DNA from 2 places in the Salinithrix halophila genome. Region 2 is predicted to be linked to the other one. Evidence: riboswitches for the same ligand, from Rfam matches in the RefSeq annotation. Region 2 holds a riboswitch; the other holds the start of a gene.
What was found. A riboswitch is a leader RNA that binds a small molecule or an ion and turns the genes downstream of it on or off. The one in region 2 is predicted to bind FMN.
Positions count from the first base shown of each region.

Region 1: it holds a riboswitch for FMN, as region 2 does, so the genes downstream of both, ACFOUO_RS08390 (ECF transporter S component) here and ribD (bifunctional diaminohydroxyphosphoribosylaminopyrimidine deaminase/5-amino-6-(5-phosphoribosylamino)uracil reductase RibD) in region 2, are expected to answer to the same signal.

Region 1 covers NZ_JBHSAP010000009.1:431,232-441,631, forward strand. Annotated here, with positions in the region: gene ectA (diaminobutyrate acetyltransferase) at 1-84, shown strand, start outside; gene ectB (diaminobutyrate--2-oxoglutarate transaminase) at 89-1,378, shown strand; gene ACFOUO_RS08380 (ectoine synthase) at 1,415-1,816, shown strand; gene thpD (ectoine hydroxylase) at 1,922-2,818, shown strand; gene ACFOUO_RS08390 (ECF transporter S component) at 3,174-3,746, opposite strand; FMN riboswitch at 3,912-4,050, opposite strand; gene ACFOUO_RS08395 (peptidoglycan D,D-transpeptidase FtsI family protein) at 4,070-5,875, opposite strand; gene ACFOUO_RS08400 (YitT family protein) at 6,045-6,626, shown strand; gene tatA (twin-arginine translocase TatA/TatE family subunit) at 6,800-7,069, opposite strand; gene ACFOUO_RS08410 (PhoX family protein) at 7,074-8,666, opposite strand; gene mltG (endolytic transglycosylase MltG) at 8,859-9,899, opposite strand; gene mltG (endolytic transglycosylase MltG) at 10,134-10,400, opposite strand, start outside.
Region 2 covers NZ_JBHSAP010000018.1:413,704-424,103, forward strand. Annotated here, with positions in the region: gene scpB (SMC-Scp complex subunit ScpB) at 10-660, opposite strand; gene ACFOUO_RS15075 (segregation and condensation protein A) at 650-1,423, opposite strand; gene ribH (6,7-dimethyl-8-ribityllumazine synthase) at 1,453-1,935, opposite strand; gene ACFOUO_RS15085 (bifunctional 3,4-dihydroxy-2-butanone-4-phosphate synthase/GTP cyclohydrolase II) at 1,955-3,184, opposite strand; gene ribE (riboflavin synthase) at 3,168-3,806, opposite strand; gene ribD (bifunctional diaminohydroxyphosphoribosylaminopyrimidine deaminase/5-amino-6-(5-phosphoribosylamino)uracil reductase RibD) at 3,806-4,927, opposite strand; FMN riboswitch at 5,169-5,312, opposite strand; gene ACFOUO_RS15100 (COX15/CtaA family protein) at 5,391-6,356, opposite strand; gene ACFOUO_RS15105 (murein hydrolase activator EnvC family protein) at 6,503-7,591, opposite strand; gene ACFOUO_RS15110 (ABC transporter permease subunit) at 7,853-8,650, opposite strand; gene ACFOUO_RS15115 (ABC transporter ATP-binding protein) at 8,647-9,534, opposite strand; gene ACFOUO_RS15120 (TetR/AcrR family transcriptional regulator) at 9,518-10,186, opposite strand; gene lysA (diaminopimelate decarboxylase) at 10,353-10,400, opposite strand, start outside.

The DNA.
Region 1 (10,400 bases), on a different contig from region 2:
TTCCCCGGCGAAGGACACGAGTCCGAGTGGACTTACCGAATCGGCCCCTTTGACCCTATGGAAACGACCGAGGAGGTTAAATGATACCTTGACTTCTACTACCGAAAAAACCGTAACCGACATGAGCGTATTTGAGGCCCTTGAATCAGAAGTACGCAGCTATTGTCGCAGCTTCCCGACCATCTTTGACAAAGCCCGGGGCTATAAACTCTGGGATACGCAAGGCCGGGAATTCATCGATTTTTTCGCCGGTGCTGGCGCGTTAAATTACGGCCACAATAATTCCCGGATCAAAAGCAAATTGATCGATTATCTCACCGACGACCACGTCGTTCACAGCCTGGACATGGCTACCGTAGCCAAGGAATCCTTCCTAAAACGGTTCCAGGATGTGATTCTCTCTCCCCGTGGGATGGACTACAAAGTGATGTTCCCCGGGCCGACGGGCGCCAATACGGTGGAAAGTGCCTTAAAACTCGCCCGCAAGGTGACGGGGCGGCAAACCGTGATCAGTTTCACCAAAGCTTTCCACGGCATGACCCTCGGGGCCCTCGCGGTGACCGGGAATGCCTTCAAGCGGAAAGGGGCAGGCGTCCCTCTTCACCACGCCGTTTCGATGCCCTATGATCAGTATCACGAAAATGTGGATTCACTCACCCTGCTTGAGCGTTACCTGGAAGACGACGGAAGCGGCGTTGATCTCCCTGCCGCAATCATCCTGGAAACGGTCCAAGGAGAAGGAGGGATCAACGTCGCCGGATCCGAGTGGCTGAAGCAGGTTGAGCAAATCTGTCGTCGTTGGGATATCTTGCTGATCGTCGACGACGTACAGGCAGGCTGTGGCCGTACCGGTCCTTTCTTCAGTTTTGAAGAAGCCGGTATTCAACCTGATATGGTCTGCCTGTCCAAATCCATCGGCGGTTACGGACTTCCCTTCGCCATCACCCTCATCAAGCCCGAACTTGACCAGTGGGCGCCTGGTGAGCACAATGGAACCTTCCGCGGTCATAACCTAGCCTTCGTCGCCGCCACGGAAGCCCTTAGTTATTGGGAAACAGACGAACTCACCCAGGATATCCTTCGCAAAGGGGAGAAAGTTCGACTCGCCCTGGAAGAGATGGCCGCCAAACATCCGGAGCTTCAAACGGACGTTCGCGGACGCGGCCTGATGCAGGGAATCTCCTTTGCATCCGAGGGGTTTGCAGACCGGGTTTGCCAAGCTGCCTTCCAACGCGGATTGATTATGGAGACTTCGGGCCCGGACAGTGAAGTGGCCAAGGTTATGCCTCCTTTGACCATCGACGATGAAGGACTGGACAAGGGGCTCTCGATCCTGGAAGAAAGCATCCAAGCCGCCAAACAATCCTCGACTCAGTAATCCACTCCATCTCTCTAACGAAAGGATGATTCTTCAATGATCGTGAAACACCTTGCGGATCTGGTCGGCACCGAAGACGAAGTCAAGGGCCAAACTTGGGAAAGCCGTCGTTTTCTGCTCAAAAAAGACGGAGTCGGTTTTTCTCTTCACGATACCTTGATTAAGGCGGGAACGACCACCACTATGTGGTACAAGAATCACATCGAAGCCGTCTATTGCGTACAGGGGGAAGGGGAAGTGGAAACACTGGACGACGGAACGGTCTACCCCATTAAAAACGGTACCCTGTACACCTTGAACGGCCACGAACGGCACCAGTTGCGGGCCAAGACGGACATGCGCATGGTCTGTGTTTTCAATCCTCCTTGCACTGGGCGGGAAACCCACGATAAAGACGGGGCCTACCCCTTGCTCGACGACGAGAAAGCTACCGTCTAGTCCAGAAAGGTTATCCATCGTTTCGGGAAAATACTGTACTTCTGAACAACCTCTCACTCACGTTTGAAGGAAAGGGCGGGAAACTTTCAAACAGGAGTGATCAAGATGGTGGATCTGTATCCTTCGCGAATCGATAACGAACCAAAAATTTTCGACCGGAAAGACCCCGTAGTCTACAGTGAAGGGACCGACCTTGCCAAAGGGCCCCTTAACCGAGAGCAAGTTGCTTCTTATGAAAAGAACGGCTTTCTCCTTCTGAAGAATTTCTTCTCCACGGATGAAGTGACAAAAATGACCGGAGAACTGAACCGTTTATGGGACGAAAATCGGACGGTCGATTCCCCAGAGGTGATCCGGGAACCAGAAAGTGATGAAATCCGTTCCATCTTCGATGCCCACCGAAAGAACGAGGAATTCAACCGGCTAGCGCGGGACCCCCGGCTCACGGACACGATTTCCCAACTGTTGGGCAGCAATGTATATGTCAATCAATTCCGTATCAACTTCAAGCCCGGGTTCAAGGGGAAGGAATTCTACTGGCATTCCGACTTCGAAACCTGGCACGTGGAGGACGGAATGCCCCGGATGCGAGCGATCAGCTGCTCCATCCTACTGACCGACAACCACTCCTACAACGGGCCGCTGATGCTGATACCGGGGTCTCACAACTATTTCGTCTCCTGCGTCGGAGAAACTCCGGAAGACAACTATAAGTCCTCCCTGAAAAAACAAGAACTAGGTGTGCCAGACAATGAAAGCCTCACCTGGCTGGTAGAACAGGGCGGAATTAGCACAGCCACCGGGCCCGCCGGTTCTCTCCTGTTATTCGAATGCAACACCATGCACGGATCCAATGGAAATATCACACCGTTGCCCCGGAGCAATGTGTTTTTCGTCTATAACAGTGTAGAAAACGCCTTGGTAGAACCCTTCTCCGGCTTGAAGCCGCGTCCCGATTTCATCGCCAACCGAAACCCGGAGACACCCGTACTTACTGGGTGATAAAGGAACCGTAAGCCGCATCCTTCTTGGATGCGGCTTATTTTCTCAAAGGGATATCGAAGTCAAAAAACCTGCAACAATTTTTCGACATCATTCGTCATAAGGGTACAACGATTATGCCAGTGGGTTATCGCTGCCACCAAAGAGAGGTGACATGATGCTGGAAGAATTTCGGCTCCTGCTTCCCGTGTTCGGTTTCATCGCGCTGATCGCCGGGATCCTTCTGACCTACCTTTGAAGACCTTCCTCCTCCTTTACCGGGCTTTATCGGGCGTGGTTACTTGTCATTTATACAAAAACCCGCCCGGAATCCCGGACGGAGAACAACGTTTTCAGTCATGTGAATGAAGGCTTTTTAACCCGTAGTGGGAAAGCGGAGTTTTGGCTTCAATCGATAGTAGAGCGGCAGAAAAACAAGGGCTACCAATGCTCCCTTCACCAAGTTGAAGGGTCCGATTCCGTATAAGACCAAGGCCGTCTTCTCAGGGCCCTCGATTGTCCAATTGATCAGAAAGGCATAGGCGGGCAGAATCACGAGATAGTTGGCTACGCTCATCAAGACAGCCATCGAGAAGGTGGCCGTGGTGAATCCGATCACCAGCCCTTTCACCCCAGGAATCTTCCTTGCCAGCATGGAGGTGATAAGCACGAAGGTACCGCCGGCTAGGAAGTTGGACATCTGTCCGATCGGGATGCCGGATTCACTCCCGGTAAAAAGGAAGTGCAAGAGATTTTTGATGAATTCTACCAGCACCCCGGTTAGCGGTCCAAATAGCAGCCCCGCCGCAATAGCGGGCAGTTCGCTAAAATCCACCCTTAAAAAAGCCGGAAAGGGTGGGAGCGGGAAGTTTAAGGACTGCATGATGAAAGCAAAGCAGGCCAGAAGAGAGACGGTGGTCAACTTTGCTGTGGAACTTGTTTTCGCCATCAGAGGGACACTCCTTTGTTTTGTGTATCTGATGACCACCGTACAACGAGAAACCCGAAAGAGGCGGTTGGCCGCCCTCCTTCGGGTTTCTTAGTTTTTGGGCATATTCAAACAAAGGACCACCCAATCTACCGATGGCCCCGATCTTTGCCCACACGTGTACGTGTCATCCTTCTCCCATCCAGACTATACTGTCGGCCCCGGAGTTTCACCGGGTCCACCGCACATATGGCGGGTCACGGACTGAGGCATACTGCACGCCATCACCGCCGGTCGGGAATTTCACCCTGCCCCGAAGGATTGAAAACGTTATTCATTTCTTTCTATTTTACCGGGAGGGTTTTCTTTTTGGCAAGGGGGAGACGGTGAATCCTCTCCAATACCTGGCGAAAGATTGTCTGAGCACGCATCTCTTTAGGATCATCCACTGACCGGACAACCACGGATACCGACCAACGGGGGCGGTCATAAGGGGCATACCCCACCATCCATTTATTATAGCGATCCCCCTTGGAGCCGATCTGGGCCGTTCCTGTCTTCCCGGACAACGGGATGGAAGCCCCCTTCATGGAACGGGCAGTTCCTTGTGTCACCACTCCCCGCATCATTTGCCGAACCTCTTTGAGGGAGCGTACCCCGATGGTTTTGTCCATTTTAAGTGCGTGGGATGGAAAACGGAAAAACAGGGTTCCATCATAGCGACGGATTTCATTCACCACCCGGGGATTGATTGTTTTCCCCCCATGAAAGAGTGTGGTCACCATATTAGCAGCTTGGAGCGGGGTCATTCGGACATCCCGTTGGCCAATTCCTGTCTGTGCCAACACCCCCCGATCCTTCCTTGAGGTTCCCTCAGCGAAGATCAGGCCCTTTTCTTCCCCCTTAAGCTGGTGAAAATCTTTTTCCTTAAACAATTCTCCCTTCCATATCATCGCCTGCCCCAGTCCCATCCGGCGGGCATAGGACTCAATCGTTTTCCCTCCTAGTTTCTCTGCTACCTGGGCAAAAGTGATATTGCAGGAATTGGCATAGGCTTCGGCAAAGGTTTGTTCTCCATGTCCTTTTGAACCGGTATCCGTCAAACCGTAACGACCCAACTTCCCGCTACACTCGAAGGTATCTGACGGCTTTACTTTCCCGGTGTCCAAAGCGGCAACTGCAACCACCGTTTTAAAAATGGACCCCGGTGTTGCCTCCATCAACGCCCGGTTGTCCCATGGGTTTTGGTCCTTTTTTGCCGTGGACCCGTCTGGACGGCTTGCCATTCCCAAAATATCTCCCGATGCGATATCTTGAACCACAACAGCCCCTTCTTGAACCCCGTTTTCAGCCAATACTTCCTCGACTGTCCGTTGGATATCCTTATCCAGGGTGGTTACCAGTTGGTAGGGGAATACGGTCTTTTCCCCCGATCCTTTCGTGATCGACGTCCCATTCAGAGGACGCCCCCGCCCATCCGCACCATATACGAGCAGTTCCCCGCTCCCGCCCCTCAGAAAAGGTTCGAAAGAGGCCTCCAATCCTGTGACTCCGATCCTGGACTGCGAATGGTAGACCCCATTCTTCCATTCCTCCGGGTATTTTTCCCGAATGAGAAACGGATTTCGTTCTAAGCGCCCGATCAACGGCCTGGCAAAGGGTGTCCCCGACCGGTTATCCGATTTCAATGCATAAATACCGGGAATGGCCAAAGAACGAATCGCCTTCGATTGCCCTTCCGAAAGCACTTTATCAATGCGCCCCTCTGCCAGCGCCATAGGGCCTTGTAACTTTGCCAGCCGGGATGCCAGATCACCATAGGGCATATCCAGGATACTGGCCAGCCGTTCCAACTTCTTTTGATTGGCCTCCAATTGGCCTCGTGACATCGGAAAAGAAATCAGACGCCATTCCTTCTGATAAGTAAAGGGCCGCCCCCTGCGATCAAGGATGCTTCCCCGACCGCTGTCCACCACGAATTCTCTGTTTTGCTGCTCCTGTGCCCGAGCAATCAGGTTAGCCTCCTCCCGGGAAAAGGAATGGACAGAAGACACCTGAATCCCGTACAGGCGGAGCAAAATCCCCCCAAACATCAGAATGATTGCTCCGGTAACCAAGATGATGCGCCAACGCCTTCCTTTGATGAACATCCATCCGTCCCTCCTGTCTTCTCCATTTTCGTCATGGGAGAGACCGGTTAAACGGTGGATAAAGAAACCACAAAAAAATCGCCCCTTTCCGCTTGTTTTCCCGACCACATAACACGGGACTTTTTCAAATAAAATAAGAGGACAATCTTTCGTGGGAAGAAGGATAAGCATGAACCGCCATCTGGCTATCCTCATCGGTGGAATCCTGATCAGTCTCGGAATCAATCTATTTTTAACGCCCCATCGCCTGCTAGACGGAGGCGTGATTGGGCTAGCCTTAATCCTTCGCTATCTATGGGGTGTAAAAACGGGGCTTGCCATTATCCTGCTCAGCATCCCGCTTTTCTATATTGCCTGGCTTTTTGACCGACGTACCTTGCTAAATAGCCTGTACGGGATGCTGGTCTCTTCCCTGCTGATCGACTGGCTTTCCTTTCTCCGCGGCAGCCTCGCTTGGCCCATCCTTCCCAGCGCTCTCATAGGGGGACTGCTTGTGGGAACCGGAGTCGGATGGATGCTACGCCATCGGACAAGCACCGGCGGTACCGATCTGATCGCCCAGTTGGTGGCGGAACGATTTCATCTCAACGCTGGGGGCATCATCTTCCTGATCGATGCCGCCATCATCGGCTCCGGAAGCTTCATCCTAGAGCCCATTCAGCTTTTGCATACCTTTTTGACCATCAGCGCCGTCGGCTTCTCTACTTCCCTGTGCGTGGGGCAAGCAGCAGAGGGCTCTATCCCCCATTGAAAAACATTTTACTTACAACCAAAAACCCCCGGCTAAAAGCCAGGGGTAAAGCTGCTGACAAGCCCGACACAGGGGAGCAGAGCCGGATTTTCGACTGCGCACCAGATGGATCTCCCGCAGATGTGGGGGTTGTCCGCTCCGTCGGAAACCCATCTGCGGGTTTTAGGATAAAATCAAGCGCTGGAACGCTTTTCTTCCTTTTTCGCCGGGACCGCTTCCTTGATGGATCCCGGTTCCGATGCAGCAGGTTTCCGATCGGGGAGAGGTTCTTTTTCTTTATCCTTGTCCTCGTCGTCGGACAGAAGTCCCTTGGTGGATTCTTTAAACTCTTTGATAGTCCGTCCGAAAGCACGCCCCATCTCCGGCAGCCGCTTCGGGCCAAAAAGGATCAGGGCCAAAACCAGGATGAGGATCAGTCCGGGAATACCGATATTCGGAATCATCGGATCAACCCCTGAAACCTTGTACCGCAACAACAGCCGCTTGGGGTTTATCACCGTGGGGCCAACGGCTGGTCGGATTGGCAGGATCCTTGGTTTCTTCCCCCGGATGCTGGACTGCGAGGAACAGCGTTTCTTCGTCAGGAGTAAACCAAGGACCGGTCATCTCGGCATCGGTTGGCCCGGAAGCAAATTGAAAGGCTTCCCCCTTATTGGGTCCACTGGTAGGAATATAGAAGGCACCGTTGTTTTTAAACGATTCGTATACCCCGTCCTTATTCAATTTGCTGGAGGAGATATCACAGAAAACCCACAGGTTACCGGCTTTATCAAAGTGAAGATTATCCGGGCAGGAAAATCCGCTCTGGGGACCGCCTACGGCGAATACTTCAAAACGGAAATCCGTTGCACCAGCATCATCGCCCTCTTCCATGAAACGGAGGATCTGACCATGGAAGTTACCGTGATCCTTGTTGTTTGTCAAGGCCAGATAGGCGGAGCCGTCAACCGGGCTCACTTCCACGTCCTCTGGGCGATCCATCGGAGTGGCACCCAACAATTTGGCCGCCTCTCGAGCATGGACCAGCACCTCACCCTGGGTCTGGAACTTTTCCTTAAGAGCCGGGGATTTTTCCAAATCGAGAGGGAGCCATTTCCCTTTGCCTAGATCCGCTACATAGAGGGTTCCTTTTTCCAGAAGACGGCTATTTTTTTTGCCGTCCCCCTTTCGGTAGACATCGTCACTGATGTATTTGTAAAAGTGCTCGTTGTTGGCGTCATCTCCCATATAGACAACGAGGCGACCGTTCTTGGCCAGGGTCATCGCGGCATTCTCATGAGAAAACCGGCCCAAAGCGGTATGTTTTTTCGGCTTCGACTTGGGTTGGAAAGGATCTACCTCGACTACCCACCCATAATGCGTATCGTTTCGTCCCCAACGTTCCGCATCTTCCTGAAAATTCTCTTCACAGGTAAGGACGGTATTCCAAAGGGTACGTCCGCCGCTACAGTTGGCAAACGTCCCTTCCACTTCGGAAACACCTCCGACAGCTTGATTCCCTTTGGCAGGGCCGGTGAGATCGATCATGGTATTGGCGGTAACACGGCGGGCATACCGGGATTCCTTGACTAACTTCCAGGACCCCTTTTCTTTTCGAACCTCGATGATGCTTCCGCCCAAGTTGTACTGCTCAATTTTATGTGCTTTTGCTTTTGGAGTATTTTCAGGATACAGGAACATCTTCCCATCCCCGACATATTCATGATTGACCCATAGCAATCCGTGTTGGGAAGACTCTTCGATAGGGAAGTAAACCGTCAGATCACAATTGTAGCCAAAGGTTTCTCCGTTACCGATTTCGTCCCCCCAAGCAGCGATCACATCATGACCGAATCCGCGGGGCAGAACCAGTTCATCCTTGCTAGAGGGTTTAATCGGGTGAAACGGTACACGTCCACCGCCTTTTGTTGCAGCAGCCACCTTGTTCCCAGCTTGGTCGGCTACTTCCGCCACTTTGCTAACACCGGTTGCCGTTCCGACCAGCGCGGCTGTTCCTACCCCCAGATAAGTCATGAACTGTCGTCGGGTCATTTTCTCCATCGGATAAGACTCCCTTCCCATCTATTGTCCAACTCCAACTGTAGCGTTCAAGGGTTGATGGTATATCAACCTTTTATTAATTTCTCGTGAATTTGTCTAACGGTGTCGAATTTTGATGAATGGAGGGAGACCCCTCACCGTTTATGACCCGATAAAAAAAGAGTACCCGTTTCTCATGGGTACTCTTTTTTATCAGCGGTCACCAGATGTTTTGGCTGCCTGCCGCTTGCTTTTTTTGATATTTTGTTGATGCTCCCTGTCGGTACGGGCAAAGTAATGCAGGCCGCTTCCATCCTTTCGCGTCACATAAAAGAGATAAGGATGCTTCTCCGGGTTAAGGGCCGCATTGAGTGCTTTTTTGCCCGGATTGGCGATCGCTCCTGGGGGAAGCCCTTTGATTTGGTACGTATTGTAGGGGCTTTTCACCTTCAGATCTTTAAAATAGAGGCGGGATTTCTGTTCCCCGAGAGCATATTGGACCGTAGCATCCACTTGTAATTTCTTTCCTATCCGAAGTCGATTATAGATCACACCGGCGATTCGGGGCAATTCGTCCCTAACCCGCCCCTCCCGTTCCAGGATGGAGGCGAGCGTAACCCATTCATCGACCGTGAGTCCCCGTTCCTTTAATTTTTCCCGGACACCCGGTTTTTGAAGTCGGTTTTGGAACTGTTGGAGCATCGCACCTACCAGTTTGTCTGGATCAGAGCCTTTAGGTAAATTATACGTGGTAGGGTATAAGTAACCTTCCAATCGGTGTCTTCGTTGTTTATCCCGGGAGATTTCTTTTAAGAAGGCGTAGGGATATTCTTTTCGATCCACCGCTTGCAAAAAAGCTTCACGGTCGACCCCCTTCGTCTCCAGACGATCTGCAATTCCTTCCACCGTTGTTCCTTCGGGCACGGTCAGGCGCAACACCCTTGGTGATCCTTCGGTAAGAATAGCCATGATTTCAGCGGCATCCGACCCGGGGGGTATTTCATACATCCCTGCTTTTACCCCTTTTACCTGCCCATTCAGATAAGCATAGACAGCGAAAAAAAGATCATCACGAATGAGTTGCTTCTCTTCCAGAAGCTTGCCCACATCAAAGATAGAAGTCCCTGGAAGTACCTCCATTTTTACCGGCCGGTCCGTCTTGGAGGACAGGCTGTATCCGATATACCAGTACCCCAGCGCAGAGAACGCCGTAAACAAAACCAAGGTGAACACAAGCCGCAAGATCCATTTCATGGTTGTTTTTACCTCTCTCGCTGAGATTCAACCATACCCTATCATAACCTACCCCAATTGTACATGCGCCCTTTCTTAGTTTGCCAGCTCTCGGAATCGTTCCAAATCACCGCCGAAAGGGATCGTTGCGGGACTTTGGTAAAGGAAAGGTTGAATGATCGTCACGAAACTGTCAATCATCCTTCACCTCATAAACAAAACCCATCCGTCCTTTGTTCCCATTTTTTCGTCCGTTTATCTGGCGCTGTTTTGGGTCTGAGTTTTTTTGCTCTTTTCGATAAAGGTACGATGCTGATCGAAAGTTTCCGCGAAATAATGCTTTCCCGTGCCGTCTTTTTTCGTTACATAGTAGAGAAATTTGTGTCGTTCGGGGTTGAGCGCCGCTTTCAACGCTTTTTCACCTGGATTGGCTATTGCACCTGGGGGAAGCCCTTCGATCTTATACGTATTGTAGGCACTTTTCAATTTCAAATCGTCATAGGAGAGACGTTCCTTTTGCTC
Region 2 (10,400 bases):
TACATAACCTTACGATGATTCCGTTTGAGAAACAGCGGGTGGCTCCTCCGCATTTGCCATCTCCTCTGTTCCGGAGGCTTCAGCCGGCTCAACACCCAGACGCTGGTACAATTCCTCTCGCTCTTTCTCCCATTCCGCCCAATCAAAGATCGAATCCGCTGGCGGCAACTCCTCCAGGTTGGAAAGCCCGAAATAATCCAGGAATTCCCGGGTCGTTCCGTACAGAATCGGACGACCCACTCCTTCCGCCCGACCTGTTTCCCGGATCAACCCTTTCCGTTTCAAATAATAAATCGCCTTTTCGCACTTCACCCCGCGAATCTCTTCGACATCTGCCCGGATGATCGGTTGCCGGTAGGCGATGATCGCCAATGTTTCCAACGCAGCCCGTGATAAATACGACCGGTTAGGAGACTCAGCTAGTTTTTCGAAGTATTCCCGATGCTCTGGCAGGGTCGTCAATTGGTAGACATGGGCGACTTCCACAATCCGGATTCCCCGATTCGATTCTTTCCATTCTCGCGCCATTTCCGCCAGAATCGTTTTCACCGTACGCTTGGTCAACCCCGTTACATCTGCGATTTCGCCCACCTTTAATCCCTCATCTCCGGCAGCGAACAATAGCCCTTCGATTACCGGCTTCATACGGTTACCATCCAGATGCTTCCCCTCCTTTCTCAGGTAACGCCGCCTCGATATCCATATCATCAAAGAGTCGATTCTGGCGAATGCGAACCCGCCTTGTCTTCATAAGCTCAAGAACAGCCAAAAACGTAGTGACCACTCGCTCCTTGGTCAGCCGATTCCAGCGTAGCAGCTGGGAAAACCGAAGGTGACCGCCATGATTCAATACCTCTGCTGCGATCTCTTCCATCCGGTCGCTCACCGAAATCTCCTCCCGACTCATCTCTGCGAACTCCGGCTCCGTTTCTTCCTGGTTAGCCAAAGCATCGGCAAAGTATTGGAGGAGATCATCGGGCGTCACGCCATCTAGGGGGTTTTCCTCTTTGGCATAGGAGGTCAAATCCATCGGCATCCGGGTATAAACCTGGCCACGGGCTTCTTCCCGTTCGCGGAGCGCATCAGAAAGCCTTTTGTAACGCTTGTACTCCAGCAAACGTTGGACCAACTCTTCCCGGGGGTCCATCCCCTCTTCTTCATCCAACAGCATATCGGAAAGATCTGCGGGTTCCGCCTTTGGCAACAACATACGACTCTTGATTGCCAGCAGGGTGGCGGCCATCACCAAAAATTCGCTGGCTACATCCAATTCCAATTGTTGCATCGCCGACAGCATCTTCATGTACTGATCCGTGATACGGGCGATGGGAATCTCGGTTACATCCACCTCGGACTTGTCGATCAAATGGAGAAGGAGGTCCAGCGGGCCTTCAAACATGTCCAACTTGATTTTCACATCCATGATCCCGTTCCCCTCCCCTCTCTCCTGCTTCAACTTTCGAAGGCTTTATTCAACTGCCGTTGCAAATTGGCAGTTTCGATCGCGGAAACCGCCGCTTCCCAACCCTTGTTCCCGGCTTTGGTACCGGCCCGTTCCACCGCCTGTTCGATCGTATCCGTTGTCAGGACGCCAAAAATCACCGGTAGCCCATGCTTCAAGCTGGCTGTGCCAATCCCTTTGGCCGCTTCATTACAAACATAATCGAAGTGGGGAGTAGAACCGCGGATAACCGCCCCCAGGGCGATTACCGCATCATATTGCTGGGAACCCGCCATCTGATCAGCGATAAGGGGAATCTCGAAAGCACCAGGTACCCAGGCAACGTCGACGGATTCTTCCGCAGCTCCATGGCGGCGCAGGGCATCCTTCGCTCCCTCCAGAAGTTTCCCGGTGATAAATTCGTTGAAACGAGCGACTACGATTCCGATGCGCAGGCCATCCGCCGTCAATTTACCTTCAAAGATGTTCGCCATGAGTTTCGCCTCTCCTCGTTTAAAAATGGAGCATATGTCCTAATTTGCTTTTTTTCGTCCGTAGATAGTTTTCGTTATCCGGAACGGAAGGCATCTGAATCGGAAGGACTTCCGTCACCTCTAGGTCATACCCTTTTAACCCGGTGATCTTGCGTGGATTGTTGGTCAACAGGCGCATCTTCCTAACTCCGAGGTCCTTCAGGATTTGGGCTCCGATTCCGTATTCTCTCAGATCGGGGCGAAAGCCCAATTCCAGATTGGCTTCTACCGTATCCAGTCCTTTTTCCTGCAGCTTGTAAGCCTTCAATTTGTTGATCAAGCCGATCCCCCGTCCCTCCTGCCGCATATAGAGAAGGATGCCGGTCCCTTCTGCCTCAATCTGGCTCAGGGCCGCGTGGAGCTGGGGCCCGCAATCACAGCGGTGAGAACCAAAGACATCTCCGGTCAAGCATTCTGAATGGACCCGGACCATCACCGGTTTTTCCGGATGGATGTCGCCTTTAACCAGGGCGATATGCTCTTTGCCGTCCACTTCGTTTTGATAGCCAACAGCAGTGAATTCGCCGAACTCCGTGGGCAGCCGGGTATCTACCACCCGTTCCACCAGTTTATCCTTCCGATTCCGGTACTGAATCAAATCCTGGATCGTGATGATCTTCAGCCCGTGTTTTTCAGCCAATTCCATCAAATCGGGGACCCGGGCCATGGAGCCGTCTTCCTTGATCACTTCACAGATGACCGCCGCCGGGTAAGCCCCGCACATGCGGGCAAGATCGACTCCCGCTTCGGTATGCCCTGCCCTCCGCAGCACACCCCCTTTTTTAGCGATCAAGGGGAAGATGTGGCCAGGCCTTCGAAAGTCACCGGGACGGGTTTCCTGATCGATCAACGCCCGGACGGTAGTCGAACGCTCAAAGGCAGAGATCCCCGTCGTACCGGAAATATGGTCGACAGAGACCGTGAACGCCGTTCCATGGGAGTCCGTGTTGCGGTTGACCATGGGGGGAAGATCCAGTTCAGCGGCTCGTTCTTCGGTGATTGGGGCACAGACAAGCCCCCGCCCATGGGTAATCATGAAATTGATCACCTCAGGACCTGCCTTCTCCGCCAGAGCGACAAAATCCCCTTCGTTTTCCCGATCCTCGTCATCGACTACGATGACGATATGTCCTTGCATTAACTCATAGATCGCTTCTTCGATAGGATCGAACCCACGCACAGAATCACCCCCTTTATTTTTTGAACCCATACTTCTCCAGCATCTCTTCCGATAAGCCTGTAGGGTTCCCCGCAAGCAGTTTGGCCACATATTTTCCAATCATGTCACACTCGATATTGACCTCATCTCCCAGCCCGGCATCAGCCAACTGGGTATGGTGAAGGGTATGGGGGATGACGGAAACCGTAAAGGATTTCTCATCCACCGATACCAGCGTCAAGCTGATCCCGTTCACGGCGACAGAACCTTTATCTACCATCACGTTGGTTAGCTCCCGGGACACCCCAATCTGGAACAACACCGCATTTTCTACTGGGCGCCGCGATTGGATACGACCGATTCCATCTACATGCCCCTGGACAAAATGTCCCCCCAACCGTGCCCCAGCCGCCAGCGCCCTCTCCAGATTGACCACAGCCCCTGGGGAGAGACGGCCCAAGTTGGATCGCTTCATCGTTTCAGGCATCACATCCGCCGCAAAATGGCGCGGGTCAAAGCGGGTCACGGTGAGACAGACTCCATTTACCGCAATGCTGTCTCCGACCCTTACCCCTTCCAGAACCTTCTCGGCTTTCACGGAAAGGCGCATCGCCATCCCTTGACGATCGATCGAACGGATCCGCCCTACTTCTTCCACCAATCCAGTGAACATCAGCTTCCCTCCCCATCCATTCGGTCATCCGGGTAGCCGGTCATACACCAGTCTTCCCCGAAGGACTCTACCCTTACATCCTGTAAACGGATAGCTTCATCCATCCGCTCCGGGTTCATCCCATCAAAAGCAGTCGGGCTCTCCTTCCCTCCCAACAACTTAGGAGCAAGAAAAATCATCACTTTTCCGACCCAGCCTCCCCGCAGGAGAGCAGCATTCAGTTCGCCGCCGCACTCTGCCAACACAGACAGGATGCCGTGCTCCCCAAGGATGCGGAAAAGCGTAGCCAGATCGACGTGGGGACCCGGTACGGAATGAAAAACCCGTACCCCTTTCTCTTCCAGCTGTTGCTCCTTCTTCTCGTCCGCTTCTTGGGTACAGAAAACCCATGTAGGAGCTTCCGCCGTATCAACGACAGGAGAATCAAGGGGAAGCCTAAGTCGGCTGTCCAAGATCACCCGCAACGGGCTTTTCCCCCCGCCTGGCAGACGGGTCGTTAACCGGGGATGATCCGCAAGGGCAGTCCCTGACCCTACCATCACCGCATCATGTTCGTGGCGCAGCCGATGTACCTGGTGCCGTGCCTCTTCCCCGGTCACCCAACGGCTATCCCCCGTAACGGAGGCAATTTTACCGTCCAGGGTCATAGCCGTTTTCAGCGTAACAAATGGGAGGCCTGTCTTCCGATGATGAAAATAAGCTTCGTTTAAACGGAGGCACTCTTCCCGAAGCACCCCTTCCTCCACTTCGATCCCAGCTGCCCGTAAACGGCGGATGCCGTTTCCCGCTACGCGTTCATCGGGATCCAGAGACCCGATGACAACCCGCTGCACTCCCGCAGCGATGGCTTTTTCGGTACAGGGAGGGGTTCGACCATAATGATTACAGGGTTCCAGCGTAACATAGAGGGTACAACCGGCTGCCTCCTCCCCCGCCATATCCAAGGCATGCACCTCGGCGTGAGGGGTACCGGCTTTGAGGTGAGCACCAGAACCGACCAGGCGCCCACCTTTCACAGCTACGGCCCCTACCATCGGATTGGGGGCGGTTTGACCGCGAGCTGACTCTGCCAGCGTCAGAGCCAGTTTCATCCAGTGTTCGTCCATCCTGATTCCATCCAACGGTTGCAACCCCTCTCTCTTTCAAACAAAAAAGCCCCGATTCGGGGCTTGACGGTTACGAAAAACAAGAAAGAGGCCACTATAATCCGCATAACGGAGACGGCGCCTTTTCCCAGGGCCCAGTTTTTCTTTCCATAGGAAAGAAAAGGGGCAAAAAACCCCAACCGGTCCGGGCGGCACAGGAAAAATCGCCTGCGCTCCGGGTTATCACGAATTTCATGGTGTGGCGACATCTGTCCTGTTCATCCTTCTCCCATCCAGACTCTCACTGTCGGTCCCGGATTCTCACCAGGTCCACCGCTCATCAAGCGGGTCACGGACTGAGCCGTCCCTGAGGGACGCCATCACCGCCGGTCGGGATTTTCACCCAGCCCCGAAGGATTGACAGAGATCCACGGTTTATTCATCCATGGTCATCTATGGTTATTATAAGTCAACGCATCCAGCCTGTCCATTTGATTGTCTATTCACTCCCCGGGGTTAGCTCCCCGGCTCTGGTTCTCGTCAGCGGAGGCCCAGAGCGCCACGGTACACCCACTTGCATGGCCAGATAACAAAGCGCAGCAAAAAAAGCAGCGATCAAAGTTGTGTGCATCAAAGCGATCGTCAATTCCAGTTTAGTAAGGACAATCAACCCTCCGGTAAAAACCTGAGCGAGCGTGAGAAGAAAAGCGATCAGACTTCCCCGGTATAGATCCTTGCGTGCCGGATATCTCTTCCTTACATAAAGAAAAAGCCACAGAGTCAAAAAGAATAAAAGACCCGCAAACAGACGGTGCATCCACTGAATGCCAGCTTGAGTGGTCAAGTCTGGAACCCAGGTATCTCCACATAGGGGCCAGGTTGAACAACCTAGGCTGGAACCCGTATGACGGACGAAGGCACCGGTATAAACGACAACATAGGTATAAAAAGCCAATCCCCAAATGGCGGTTTTCAGTTTACGGGACACACCGGAGTTGATCTTCTTGCGATCACCCTTTTCATCCGCCTTTTTCAGCTGGAACATCACCACTGTCAGCAGGGCTGCCGCAGCGAAAGACATCAGTGAAAGGCCGAAGTGGAGGGCCATCACCGCTTCGGACTGGCTCCAGACAACCGCTGCAGCTCCCAACAAACCCTGTAGGACGATGAAGAAGAGGCTGCTAAAAGCAAAGAACCGAACCCTTTTATGATGGCGATAGAACCGCCAGCAACCCACCGCCAGCGCCACCACCAGCAAGCCAACCAGCCCAGAGACGATCCGGTGACTATACTCAATCCACAGGGTTAATGTGTGATAGGTCGGAAACACCTCTCCGTGACAAAAAGGCCAAGTGTTTCCGCATCCGTCCCCGGAACCGGTCTTGGTAACCAAGGCACCCTGGATGAGAATGATAAAATTCCCGACAGTCGCGAGGACTGCCAGAGTACGTAACAATCCTTTCATGGATGCCTGCCTCCTTTCCAACCCGTCCAATCCTTTACCATCTTACCACAGACCCTCGGATTCTCGGTACGGACGGCAGGTTTAGGCACAATATCTCCAAACTTAACAACGGATAAACCCCCTCCGCACAAGCGGAAGGGGGTTGTCTACTGCATATAGTTCAACGGATTGGTATAATTCCCGGGTGAACCTTTATGGACCTCAAAATGTAGGTGAGGACCCGTCGAACGACCATTATTACCAACAGCCGCAATCTGCTGTCCTTTACGAACGACTTGGCCCACCGAAACCCGGGATTGGTTCGCCCACATATGGGCAAATAGGGTGAACACGCCGCCACCGTGGTCAATCATGATGTAGTAACCGTACCCGCAACCGCAGCTCTGGGCCCGGACCACTTTCCCGTTGGCCGGAGCGTGGATGGGCGTCCCGATGGAATTAGCGTAGTCGATCCCTGTGTGGAACTCACTTCCTCGGTACCCATAACCGGAAGTAACCGGGCCGTTTACCGGACGGGTAAGGGGGCCCTGGTAAGCGAAATTACCCGCCTTGAGATGTTCGAGATTGAGTTCTGCCAGATCTTTCTTCGTCAGTGCTTCCTCTTTATCCAGGCTGGCCAAGGCACTCTTGTTTTTCCCCATCTCCTTGACCAAGGCATCATAGGCTTTTTTCGCCTTGGCCTCCTCCTTTTTCTGCTTTTTCTCCAACTTAGCCAGTTTATCCCGCTTTTTCTGCACCTTTTCTTTCTCTTTATAGAATTTTTCCACAATACGGAAATCGTTCTTAATGATCAGACGCAGATACTCGAAACGAGCGAGAAACTCGTGGAAGGAATCAGCCGCCAAAAGGGATTGAAAGCTGTTCATCTGTCCGGTCATATACATATTTCGGACACTTTCTTTATACTGTTGCCCGTATTTATCGACGTTTTTCTGAGCCTTCTTTAATTCTTTTTCTACTTTTTTCGTCTTTCCGCGGGTATCTTCCAGTTTTTCCTCGATGGCACGCAGCTTTTTCTTACGGTCTTCTACCTTTTCTTTCAAATCTTTGAGATTTTTCTCTTTTTCGTCCTTTTTCTTCTCGATCGAGTCCAGCTTGTCTTTCAATTCATCTTTTTTGTCGGCCTGGACTTGTTCTACAGGCCAGATTGAGAGCATCAAACTCAATGCGATTACTGCCACTGTCACCGTACGTGTCAAACGCCCCTCCCAAGGTTTCACCAAGTTGTCGATCACCCTTTCATCCTCAGTCTCCCAGCCGGTCGGCTAGAAGGGTCACCTCCGCCGATACCGGACAGCACTCCCGGATTTTCCCAGCGAGGATGTCCCGCCGCACACCCTTCCATCAACAAATGATCGATAAATGCCAACGCAATTAGTATACAAGAGGTTGTCCATCCCATCAACACAGGGTGAGCCTCCAACACAAAAGACCCTCCGAAGGAAGGCTTCGAAAGGTCGGGTCCCTATACTTTCGACCTAAATCTTTCGGAGGGATTAAAGGGTGAAATTGCGCCGGTTAAAAACCATCACCGCAGACAGAAGGGAAATCGCTGAAATCAGCAGGAAAAATACCGAATCGGCAGGCTCCCCTTGACCCGCAAAAAGTTCGGCGCTGTTATAATAATGGGCAAAGGAAAACCAACGTAGAAATTCCACACCCTCCTGAAGGCTTCCGATCCCGTTCAGCAAATAACTACCTAAAAACAAGCCGATGGCAGACATGGATGCCTTCTGGGAGTCGGAGGCGGCCGATGATAGCAGGAGCGAAACACTACCGATAGCAATCAGCATCATCCAGCCATACAAGAAACTCATCCAGATCCCCTCCCAACGTGGGGTTTCTTCCACCGTCAGGAGCGATCCCCAGAGAAAGAAAAGGCCGACTCCCGCAAATAGAAGATAGACCACCGGTAGAACGAAGAATTTAGCCACCACCACCTGAGTGCGACTCACCGGGCGGGAAAGAAGCAATCCCAGGGTCCCCCGATCCACCTCCCGTGCCAGGAGGCCGCTCCCCGTCACAGCGGCAAACAGCCCCCCGACAAGCAGCCAGCTGATCTGAAAGTGTTGGGAAGCAAGAAATCCGTTAATCGTAGTCACAGCTTCCAGTTGGTCCCCCATCATGGCTTTTAGATAGTCCGGCATCGTTTTTAAAAACTCATTAAACCCTGGATTGTTTTTGATCGAGTTAAATACTGGGATCCTCAGCACCGTCATCAACCCTAGGATAGCGCTCCAGATGAGAAAAGACCGCCTTAATCCCCACAAGTTACGTCGAAAAATGGCCATCATAAACCTTCCCTCCCTTCGTAATAATCAGCAAAGACTTCTTCCAAGCTCGCGTCTCTCACATGGAGGTTCTCCAGAGGATACCGGCTCAAAACTGCCAGGAGTGCCTGAAGATCTCCCTGATAATGAAAACGAACGCGAGAAGATTCCGGCTGTTCTAAATCATCGACGGCCACTGCTGTCAATTCCTCGATGGGGACTTCGCCCGAAAAGATCGCCTCCACCACTTTGCGCCGACTTTTCTTCAGCTCACCAACTTCCTTCACAAGCACCAGCCGCCCCCTCCGGATCAGCCCGACTCTGTCACAGGTCTTTTCTACCTCCGATAGAATATGAGAAGACATAAAAATGGTTTTGCCCCGTTTTTTCTCCTCCAAGATCAAATCGGTAAAGGCTTGTTGCATTCGGGGGTCCAAACCGGAGGTCGGCTCATCCAGGATCAACAACTCCGGATCGTGCATAAAGGCCTGAATCAATCCGATTTTTTGTCGCATTCCCTTAGAGCATCCCTTCAGCTTAACTGCTGGATCGATCTCGAAACGCTCCGTCAACCGGCGTTGAAAAGCGGGGTCCACCCCACCGCTGAGTCGTCCGCAATAATCGAGCACCTCATCCCCTGTCATATCCTCATACAGGGCGACATCTCCGGACAGATAGCCGATGCGGCGACGGATCTGACGTCCCTGCCTCCGACAGTCCATGCCCATCACCTCTGTCCGTCCCGACGTAGGCCGGACAAAGTCCAGCAGGCAATGGATCGTCGTTGATTTTCCTGCACCATTGGGCCCTAGGAAGCCAAAGATTTCCCCCTCCCCGACTTTCAAACTAAGGTTCTCCACCGCCCGTGTGCTGCCGTATTCTTTGGTAAGTTCAATCAGCTGGAGCATCGTTCTTTTCCTCCTTCCGGTACAGCCCGTACCGTAGAATCTTCAAATATTCTTCCATCTCCTTCATGACACCGTCCAATACACGGTTTAATTGTTCCAGATTGAACCCCCCTTCCCCACTGAAACGGGACAGGTATTTCTCCCCGATGGATTCTAAAACGGTTACAAACAATTCCATTCCTTTTTGTGGGTCAATATCTTCTCGAAAGCGGGAATAATCAATTCCTTCAAAAAAGCGGCCCCAGTGTTCACGACCAAGGCGTTCCCGCCGAACTTCCAACTCCCGGCGGATCTCCCGAGTCGGATCAACGAAAGCAGCCATCAGGAATCGGGACCGGTCCGGGTGTTCATGGAACATGCGAAATTTTACACGGTTGGCTTGAAGAAGACGTTCAGACAGGTCGGAAGAGAGTTCGGGTAAATGTTCATAATAGTAACGGATGGAGAAATCGAGGCAGTCGTCGAGCGCAGCCAGAAAGAGATTTTTTTTGGTCCCAAAATAATGGAAAAGCAACCCTTTGGAAATCCCCGACTCTTGGATGATTCGGTTGGTAGATCCCTTTTCATAGCCTCTATCCGCGAATTCCCGTACAGCCGCATCCAGTACCGCACGCCGCTTCTCTTGCGGCATTTCTGGTTTTTCTCTTCTCATAACATCCCCTCCCGGAATTGACCAATCGGTCAATTCCATAATACGCCATTATCGACCGATTGGTCAATAAATCATTTAAAAAAACCCCGCCTTTTTTAACAAAGACGAGGTCAGTCATTTCTCGATTTTCAATCGAAGAGGCGTGGGCAAGTCCCTCATCGTCTCTTTACCCCTGAGCCGGTTCAGCCGTTGGCACCCGTTCCGGCAGGCAGTC